DNA from 2 places in the Clostridium perfringens genome. Region 2 is predicted to be linked to the other one. Evidence: a T-box and tRNA genes for the amino acid it is inferred to sense, from the RefSeq annotation. Region 2 holds a T-box; the other holds one or more tRNA genes.

Region 1 (4,996 bases), 1.2 Mb from region 2:
GTTACACTTATTATCAACTTTTCTTTGAAGATAATTTTCTGCTTTTATTGGATAACTTAAATTACAGGTATAACTTTCTTCTTCAAAAATATCTAACTCCTTAAAAATAAATTTAACTATTTCTAAATGCCCCTTTTCATTAGGATGTATCAAATCACTAAGAAGCTCATTTTTAATATTAGAATTTTCTTTTTCTAAGTCCTCCCAATGACTATAATGATCTATTAACATTACATCATTTCCTCTAGCAACCTCTCTAAGAATATCCATATAAAATTTAAGACTTTTCCTACTTAAATCCATTTTTATTATGTTACTTGTTTGAAGGATTGGTATTGCTCCAATTCCTCTAACTTTATTAATAAGTTCTAATATATTTTTTCTATATTCTTCTAAAGGAACAATTTCATTTGATGAATCATTCATTCCAAGCATTATAAAAACAATATCAGGGTCACATATATCTACACAGATATTAAAATCTCTTATTATATCTCTAGTTGTAGCTCCTGAAACACCTGTATTAAAAATTATAATATTCTCTTTAACAATATTGTTTTTAAACTTTTCTTTTAATCTTTCTCTAAAGTGTTCTGTATAACTTCTATATCCTTTAGTATGAAGTGGCCCATGAGTTATGCTATCTCCAGTAAAAACAATATTTAGCCCCTTATCTCCTTCAATCATTATAATACCCTCTTTCTTATTTCCTTCTAACTTTAGTTTATATACCTTTTTACCTAAAAAATTAATATTTATTAAAAACTAAATTTTTATAAAATACTTAAATCTTTTGTAGGTTACTATTTAATTAATAATATCCCCCTATATGTTTATTAATTAAAGAATATTAATATGTTTAGAATTTAAGAGTTATAAAAGAAATACTTCTTTATTTAATTTTAATAAAAAAAAGACTTCAATAAAATTATGAAGTCTTCCAAAAAAATCTCTAAAAACAAAAAAGCATCGATTATAAATCGATGCTTGGTGCACCATCAGGGATTCGAACCCTGGACTCCCTGATTAAGAGTCAGGTGCTCTACCAACTGAGCTAATGGTGCATATTATATTTTTTAAAATGGAGCGGGTACCGGGAATCGAACCCGGGTATCCAGCTTGGAAGGCTGGTGTTCTACCATTGAACTACACCCGCATAAATGGAGCGGAAGACGGGACTCGAACCCGCAACTTTCACCTTGGCAAGGTGACACTCTACCATTGAGTCACTCCCGCATATTTTTATATTAATTTGGAGCGGGTACCGGGAATCGAACCCGGGTATCCAGCTTGGAAGGCTGGTGTTCTACCATTGAACTACACCCGCATAAGTGGTGCAGGTGAAGGGAGTCGAACCCCCACGCCGTAGGCGCTAGATCCTAAGTCTAGTGCGTCTGCCAATTCCGCCACACCTGCAAAACTATGTTTTTATTATAATATTTTTCAAATTCTATTTCAAGATTTTTTTGCAAATTATTTTCTAAAAACTTTAATTAACTTAATAACTTTTTTGAATTAAAATTTATAATATTGAGAACTTATTTCCACCTAAACCCTTATAATATCTTATATTCCAATTAGAATTTATTTTTATTTTATCCATTGACATACAAAAATAATAAACTTATAATCTAAAGTAAATATTATAAATTTATTAACACAATGAAGAGACGAGTAAACTTTGGTACATTTTCAGAGAGAAGGTACAGTAGCTGTAAGTACTTTTAAATGGAATTAGTTGAAGACTACCTCTGAGTGACTCTAATCCAGTCCGTCATAATCACGTTACGATTAATTTTAAGTGGTACTTTATTTTTAATTATTAAAGTACAAATTGGGTGGAACCACGGGAATATACACTCTCGTCCCTTTTCTATATTTAGAAGAGGGATGAGAGTTTTTATTTTATATGAATGAAAATTAAAAGAAATTTATTTTGAAAGGAGAAATTAATATGATAAAAATTACACTTAAAGATGGTTCAATAAAAGAAGTTGAAGCTGGACTATCAATTTTTGAAATAGCTCAAAGCATAAGCCAAGGACTAGCTAGAAATGCTTGTTGTGGTATATTAAACGGAAAAGTTGAGGACTTAAGATTTATAGTTAATGAAGATTCTTCATTAGAAATCTGTACTTTTGATTCTAAAGAAGGTCAACATGCTTTTAACCACACTGCTTCTCATGTATTAGCAGCTGCAGTTAAAAGATTATTCCCTCAAGATAAATTAGCTATAGGACCATCAATAGATAATGGTTTCTATTATGATTTTGATACTGAAAAACCATTCTCTGCTGACCAATTAAACAAATTAGAAGAAGAGATGAAAAAAATAATAAAAGAAAATCCTGAAATAAAAAGATTTGAACTTCCTAGAAACGAAGCTTTAGAACTTATGAAGGATGAACCTTACAAAGTTGAACTTATAAATGATCTTCCAGAAGGTGAAGTAATTTCATTCTACCAAATAGGTGATTTTGTTGACCTTTGTGCAGGACCTCACTTAATGGCTGTTAAACCAATAAAAGCAGTTAAATTATTAAGATCTACTGGTGCTTACTGGAAAGGTGACGAAAAGAACAAAATGCTTTCAAGAGTATATGGAACTGCTTTCCCTAAGAAATCAGAATTAGATGCTTATTTAGAAGCTTTAGAAGAAGCTAAGAAAAGAGACCATAATAAATTAGGTAGAGAGCTTGGAATCTTTACTACTGATGAAAATGTAGGTCAAGGTCTTCCATTATTAATGCCAAAGGGAGCTAGAATAATCCAAACTCTTCAAAGATGGATAGAAGATGAAGAGCAAAGAAGAGGATATGTTTTAACTAAAACTCCTTTAATGGCTAAAAGCGACCTTTACAAAATTTCAGGACACTGGGATCACTATAAAGATGGTATGTTCGTTTTAGGTGATGAGGAAAAAGATAGTGAAGTATTTGCTTTAAGACCAATGACTTGCCCATTCCAATACGCAATATATAACTCAACTCAACACAGTTATAGAGACTTACCAGTAAGATTTGCTGAAACTTCTACTCTATTTAGAAATGAATCTTCAGGAGAAATGCACGGTCTTATAAGAGTAAGACAATTCACTCTTGCTGATGGACACATAGTATGTACTCCAGAGCAATTAGAAGATGAATTCAAAAATACTGTTGACTTAGTTAAATACGTTATGGAAACTTTAGGAATAGCTGATGATATTACTTACAGATTCTCAAAATGGGATCCAAACAATACTGAGAAATACATCAATGATCCTGAAGCTTGGGAAAATACTCAAAATATAATGAGAGAAATATTAAACCACTTAAATATAGACTTTACTGAAGCTGATGATGAAGCTGCTTTCTATGGTCCAAAACTTGATATCCAATTCAAGAATGTTCATGGAAAAGAAGATACAATCATCACTATCCAAATAGACTTCGCTTTAGCTGAAAGATTTGGAATGTACTACATCGATAAAGATGGAGAAAAGAAACGTCCTTACATCATTCACAGAAGCTCAATTGGATGTTATGAAAGAACACTAGCAATGCTTATAGAAAAATATGCAGGTGCTCTTCCAACTTGGATAGCTCCAGTTCAAGCTAAAGTTCTTCCTTTATCAGATAAATATGCTGATTATGCAAATGAAGTTGTTGAAGAATTAAGAAGAAGAGGAGTTAGAGTTGAAGCTGACCACAGAGCTGAAAAAATCGGTTATAAAATAAGAGAAGCTAGATTAGAAAGAACTCCTTACATCTTAGTTGTTGGAGAAAAAGAAGCTGAAAACAAAGAAGTTTCTGTAAGAAGCAGAAAGAACGGTGAAGAAGGTGCTATGCCTTTAGCTGACTTCGTAAACAGAATAGTTCTTGAAATAGCTAACAGAGAAAACTAAGAAAATACAAAGTCTAATTAACTAAAAATATAAATATATTCTGAGGATTAATGTATTTCACTAAGAATTTATAGTAATCATTCCAAGAAATTTACTAAAGATTGAAAACTAGCTTCGCGTCGAACATTCAATCTTCTTAACGCAAATTTCTTTCCATGATTACTTAAATTCTAAAGTTCATACATATATCCTCTTCATACTATTTATATTTTTAATAAGCTTATATTAATAACATTTTAATTTATAATCAAAAAAGAACTTGGAAGTATTCCTATGAAATCCATAAGGAATACTCCAAGTTTTTTTATTTTAAAAGAAATATTAATTTAAAATATTAAGCAAACAAATCTATACTAAATAAGATTAATAATATTTTATAGTTATTATTAATTTTGATAAATTTAATCTATATTCATAATAAACTTACTTAATCATACTCTAAATAAATCATAAATTTTGTTTTAAAAACTAAAATTTGCTGTCGTCTATGCTTTCTAAGTATTCATCCACTACTCCTACTACACTTTCAACACATCCATTTTCAAATGGTGATTTTAAGTTAGCATATTTTAATAAGCCTAAGAATGTCTTAGTTCCACCTATGTTACATAGATTTAAATAATCTTCCCATGCTTTTTCATGATTTTCTCTATCTTTTTTCCAGAATTGAAGTGCACATATTTGAGCTAAAGTATAATCAATGTAATAGAATGGTGATAAGAATATATGGTTTTGTTGGAACCACCAACCACCTCTTTCTAGGAAATCACATTCATCGTAGTTTTTATGTGGAAGATATTTTTTCTCTATTCTTCTCCATGCATCTTTTCTTTCCTTTGGTGTACATTCTGGATTTTCATATACAAAGTGTTGGAATTCATCAACTGTTACTCCATAAGGAATAAATTTAATGGCATCTCCTAAGTGATAGAATTTATATTTATCTGTATCTTCTTTAAAGAATAAATACATCCAAGGCCAAGTAAAGAATTCCATACTCATTGAGTGTATTTCACAACTTTCCATAGTTGGCCATTGACACTCTTGCATTTCTATCCAAGAACTTCTAAAGTTTTGGAATGCATGGCCAGCCTCGTGAGTTAATACATC
Region 2 (4,996 bases):
AGTGTAAGCAAAACCAAACATTAGGTACATTCTAAATACATCTGCACCATATTCTTTTATATAATCATCAGGAGATATTGTATTTCCTTTTGATTTACTCATTTTTAATCCGTCTGGTCCTAAGATTAATCCTTGGTGAGTTAATGAAGTAAATGGTTCATCAAAGTTTAGGTATCCCATATCTCTTAGGGCTTTAGTTATGAATCTTGCGTAAAGAAGATGCATACAAGCATGTTCAGGTCCACCAACGTATTTATCAACTGGTAACATTTTGTTGATTAATTCAGGATTAAATGGAGCCTCAGTATTTTTATTATCAGGATATCTTAAGTAATACCATGATGAACATACGAAAGTATCTAAAGTATCAGTTTCTCTCTTAGCTGGTTTTCCACAGTGAGGGCAAGTTGTATTAACAAATGCTTCGCTCTTAGCTAGTGGAGATTTTCCATCTGGAGCAAATTCAACATCATATGGTAATTCAACTGGTAATTGACTTTCAGGTACAGGAACTATACCACATTCTTCACAGTAAACTACAGGAATTGGAGCTCCCCAGTATCTTTGTCTTGAAACTAACCAGTCTCTTAATCTAAAGTTAACTTTCTTTTCTCCAAGACCCATTGAAGCTAGTTTTTCAACTATTTTTTCTTTAGCTTCATCTGTAGTTAATCCATCAAATTCACCTGAGTTAACTAATATACCGTGCTCGCAGAATGGAAGGTTAGTTTCACTACCATCTTTAGCTTCTATAACTCTATTTATTGGAAGGTTGAATTTTTCAGCAAAAGCAAAATCTCTTTCATCATGAGCAGGAACAGCCATAACAGCTCCAGTTCCGTAAGTTGCTAGAACGTAGTCTCCAACCCATATAGGAACTTCTTTACCTGTTAATGGATGAATAGCATATGCACCAGTGAATACACCCGTTTTTTCTCTTGAAATAGATTGTCTTTCTATATCAGATTGTTTTTTAGCTTCTTCTTTATAATTTTCAACAGCTTCTTTTTGTTCAGCTGAAACTATTTCGTCTACTAATGGATTTTCAGGAGCTAAAACAACATAGCTAACTCCGCATAAAGTATCAACTCTTGTTGTGAATACATCAAAGTTTAAATCGCTATCTTTAACTTTAAAGTTAACTTGAGAACCAGTTGATCTTCCTATCCAGTGTTTTTGCATAGAAACTGTTTTTTCTGGCCAATCTAAATCATCTAATTTATCTAATAATTCATCAGCATAATCAGTTATTTTAAAGAACCATTGAGTAAGATCTTTTTTAGTAACTTCTGTTGAACATCTTTCACAAGCTCCATCAACTACTTGCTCATTAGCAAGAACTGTTTGACATGATGGACACCAGTTTACAGGAGCTTTTTTTCTATAAGCTAATCCTTTTTCGTATAATTTTAGGAATAGCCATTGAGTCCATTTATAATATTCAGGTGAGCAAGTTACAACTTCGTTTTCCCAGTTAAACATAGCTCCCATAGCTTTTAATTGTTCTTCCATTTTAGCTATATTTTTTATTGTAGAATCTTGAGGATGTATTCCTGTTTTTATAGCAAAGTTTTCAGCAGGTAAACCGAAAGCATCAAATCCCATTGGTTGGAATACATTATATCCTTGCATTCTTTTAAATCTAGCCCATGAATCAACTGGTCCATAGTTAAACCAGTGACCTGCATGTAATTGGCTACCTGAAGGGTATGAAAACATTTCTAAAACGTAAAGTTTCTCTCCTTCTTTATTTGGATCAAATTTATAAAGGCCTGATTCAGCCCATTTTTCTTGCCATTTCTTATCTATGGCAGTACTATAGTTACCCATTAACTAATCCTCCTCTAAGTCTATATAATTAATATTATTTGCTAGAATCAAATAAAAACAAATAAAAAAACCTTCCATCTCTTAAAATTTAAGAGACGAAAGGATATTCGCGGTACCACTCTTATTAGGAAAATTTCTTTTCCTCACTCGATTTTATAACGGGTTTTTCCCGTATGTGCTTTTTTTCACACATATGCTCATAGGCAAGTTCATATTTTCATACCATTGTGTCACAGCAAACCACAACTCTCTTTAGGCTATGAGGTAATATTACTACTCCTAATCAAAGCTTTTAATGATTCAGTTTTTATATATTATATATCAAAAGTTTAAAATAAGTCAATTAAAGTTTCTAATAAATACCTAGGATGAAAAAAATATAATTACAAAAAATAAGGTTGAACAAGTTTCAATAAAAAATAGAAAGAGGTAATTATTCATGGGAAAAAAATTAAAATCAGCAACAAATAATCAATGGGTATCAACAACTGTAGATCCTAACATGGTTCCTGCAAAGGATAGACAGCCTAAAACTGCAGGAGATAATCAATGGACATCAACTTCTAAAAATCCAATGAAATAGTAAAAATATGGGCTTAGTTTAGAAAATTATTTTTTCTAAATTAAGTCCATATTTTATTAATACAATGATTAAAAATTAACTTTTAATAAGTAATTAAAATTTAAAAGGAAAAATTAAATTAGGATTTTTACAGGGGGAGGGGATGCTAAGTAGATTATTAGGAGGACTATTTGTTGCATGAATTTTGAGTTTATTTAACTTTGACAAGATGGTTATAAATTCTATATATGAAGTTTGTGATATAGAAACATCAAAAGATTTTTATTATGTTATTTTTGCTTTAATAGGATTAATAAGTTATCTTTTAAAATATTGATATTTTTACATTGGTGAGATATGGGAGGGATTAAGTGTTAGGTGGATTATTATGGGGTCTATTAATTGCTTGGATATTAAGTATATTTAATTTTAATTATATGTTTATAAATGCGGTATATGAACTTTTGAGATTAAAAATATCAACTGATGTGTATTATGTGGTATTTGCATTATTGGGATTAATATATGGTATTATAAATAAGGATACTTAAATATTACAAAACAAAGGATTAGTTAAGGAGAAACTTTAGGAATGAAAAAATATTTTAGTTTAGGAATTTTAATTCTTTATGGAATAGTTCTAGGTGGGATAGTAGGAGCTGTTAGTTGGCTCTTTTTGTATGTTGTTAGTTCAGGAATACATTTTATGTGGAATGAACTACCAGGAAAGTTTAATTTACCATACTGGACAATATTAGTATGTAGTATTGGTGGAATTTTAGTAGGATTATGTCAAAAATATTTAGGGGAATATCCAAAACTTATGCCAGAAATTATGGCAGAATTTAAAGAAACTAAGAGAGTAGATTACAAAAATGTTCCAAAGGCTTGTGTATCTGCTTTAATTACACTATTTTTTGGAGCTAGTTTAGGACCTGAAGCTGCTCTTGTTAATATTATAGGCGGACTTTCTACTTTAGTTGGAGATTTTTTAAAGTGGATTGTTAAGGATAAAGAGTTAGAAAAGTATGATAGTTTAGTAACAGAATTTAGTATGGAAGCTACGATAGGACTTATATTTCATGCACCATTAATAGGATTAACTCCATTGATAGAAGATGATGATTCAAGTGTAAGAAAGAATATTAAAACAATAGTTTATTCAATGACAACGGCTGCTGGATTTGGTGTTTTAATATTATTATCACAAATTGACAATAGACCATCTTTTATAGTTCATTTTGGAAGTTTTAATCTCGGAATGAGTGAAATAATATCAATAATTCCACTAATAATTTGTGGAATTTTAATGGCATTACTATATGGTGGGTATGGGAAAATTCTACATAAGATTTTTTTACCTTTAAAAAATTATAAAATAATAAGGGCATTAATTGGAGGCATAATTTTGGGAATAGTGGGAACATGGTTACCATATACACTATTTTCAGGAGAGCATGAAGTAAAAGTGTTAGTTAAAGAATGGAGTAGTTTATCAATAGGAATTCTTATATTAATTAGTTTGGTGAAATTATTCTTAACAGAGGTGTGCCTATCTACTGGATGGAGAGGTGGACATATATTCCCAGTAGTATTTTCAGGAGTTTCAATGGGATATGCTCTTTCAGCAATATTCTCAATTGATCCAGTTGTCACAGTTACTATAGTTACAACCGCATTTACAAGTTCAGTTTTAAGGAATGCTGTAGTTACTTTACTTTTATTAGTTTTATTTTTCCCAAGCTCCTTAATATGGATTATGTTAATAGCTGCATTTTTATCAGCTTATGTCTTAAAAAGATGGGATTCAAGAGGAAATAAAGAAGAGAGTGTTAAAAAAGTTATCTAAATTTTATAATAAATATTAAATTTAAAGGCTATGTTTTAATTAAAACATAGCTTAAATTTTTTTATTTCTTTAAAATTTACTTTGAGTTTTTAGCTTATTTATTAGCTTTTCATATATTGGAATCATATGAGGTTCACTGCAATATTTACTTATTTCATTAAAAGGAATCCACATAACACCACTATTTTCATCCTCTTTAAGCATAAGAGTTTCATCTTCTGAGCATTCTATTAAATAAGTAAGATTTAAATGAAGATGGGATGAAACATATTTTCCTCTTTTTATGTGGCCATTTACTGTTAACACATCTAATGCAAAAGCTTTATCTAAAAGAGGAGTAGGATTTTTAACTCCAGTTTCTTCTTTTAATTCTTTTATTGCAACTTTTAGTTGATCTTTTTCATTATCTGAATGACCACCAGTCCATGCCCAAGAATTATATATGTTATGATGAATCATTAAAAATTTATTTCTTTCTTTATTTACAGCAAAGGCTGAGCTAGTTAAATGAGCAATTGTATTATCTCTTGTTAAAATATCATGAAAATCATTTAAGCATCTTAAAAATAGTTCTTTATCCCTTTCTTCCTGTTCGTTAAAAGGAATATAATTTTTTATATCTTCAATATAATTCACCTTAAACACCACCTAAGTTTTTTTATTTAAATTATACATGAAAATAAAAAAATAAGCTTAAATAATAAAGAGTAAATTTCTTATTGTTAAGAAAAATTTAAATGAAAATTGGAAAATTA

What was found. The T-box of region 2 lies ahead of leuS (leucine--tRNA ligase). A T-box ahead of a tRNA ligase gene usually reads a tRNA of that ligase, here a tRNA-Leu.
Positions count from the first base shown of each region.
Region 1: it has a tRNA-Leu gene. The T-box ahead of leuS (leucine--tRNA ligase) is inferred to sense a tRNA for this amino acid. The anticodon was not compared.

Region 1 is NZ_CP065681.1:681,932-686,927, reverse strand. Features, by position in the region: gene I6G60_RS03500 (SGNH/GDSL hydrolase family protein) at 1-687, opposite strand, end outside; tRNA gene I6G60_RS03495 (tRNA-Lys) at 989-1,064, opposite strand; tRNA gene I6G60_RS03490 (tRNA-Gly) at 1,083-1,156, opposite strand; tRNA gene I6G60_RS03485 (tRNA-Gly) at 1,162-1,236, opposite strand; tRNA gene I6G60_RS03480 (tRNA-Gly) at 1,254-1,327, opposite strand; tRNA gene I6G60_RS03475 (tRNA-Leu) at 1,333-1,416, opposite strand; T-box leader at 1,654-1,873, shown strand; gene thrS (threonine--tRNA ligase) at 1,955-3,886, shown strand; gene I6G60_RS03465 (M3 family oligoendopeptidase) at 4,355-4,996, opposite strand, start outside.
Region 2 is NZ_CP065681.1:2,786,268-2,791,263, reverse strand. Features, by position in the region: gene leuS (leucine--tRNA ligase) at 1-1,830, opposite strand, end outside; T-box leader at 1,919-2,126, opposite strand; gene I6G60_RS13060 (hypothetical protein) at 2,270-2,413, shown strand; gene I6G60_RS13055 (hypothetical protein) at 2,764-2,943, shown strand; gene I6G60_RS13050 (chloride channel protein) at 2,985-4,241, shown strand; gene I6G60_RS13045 (NUDIX hydrolase) at 4,311-4,877, opposite strand.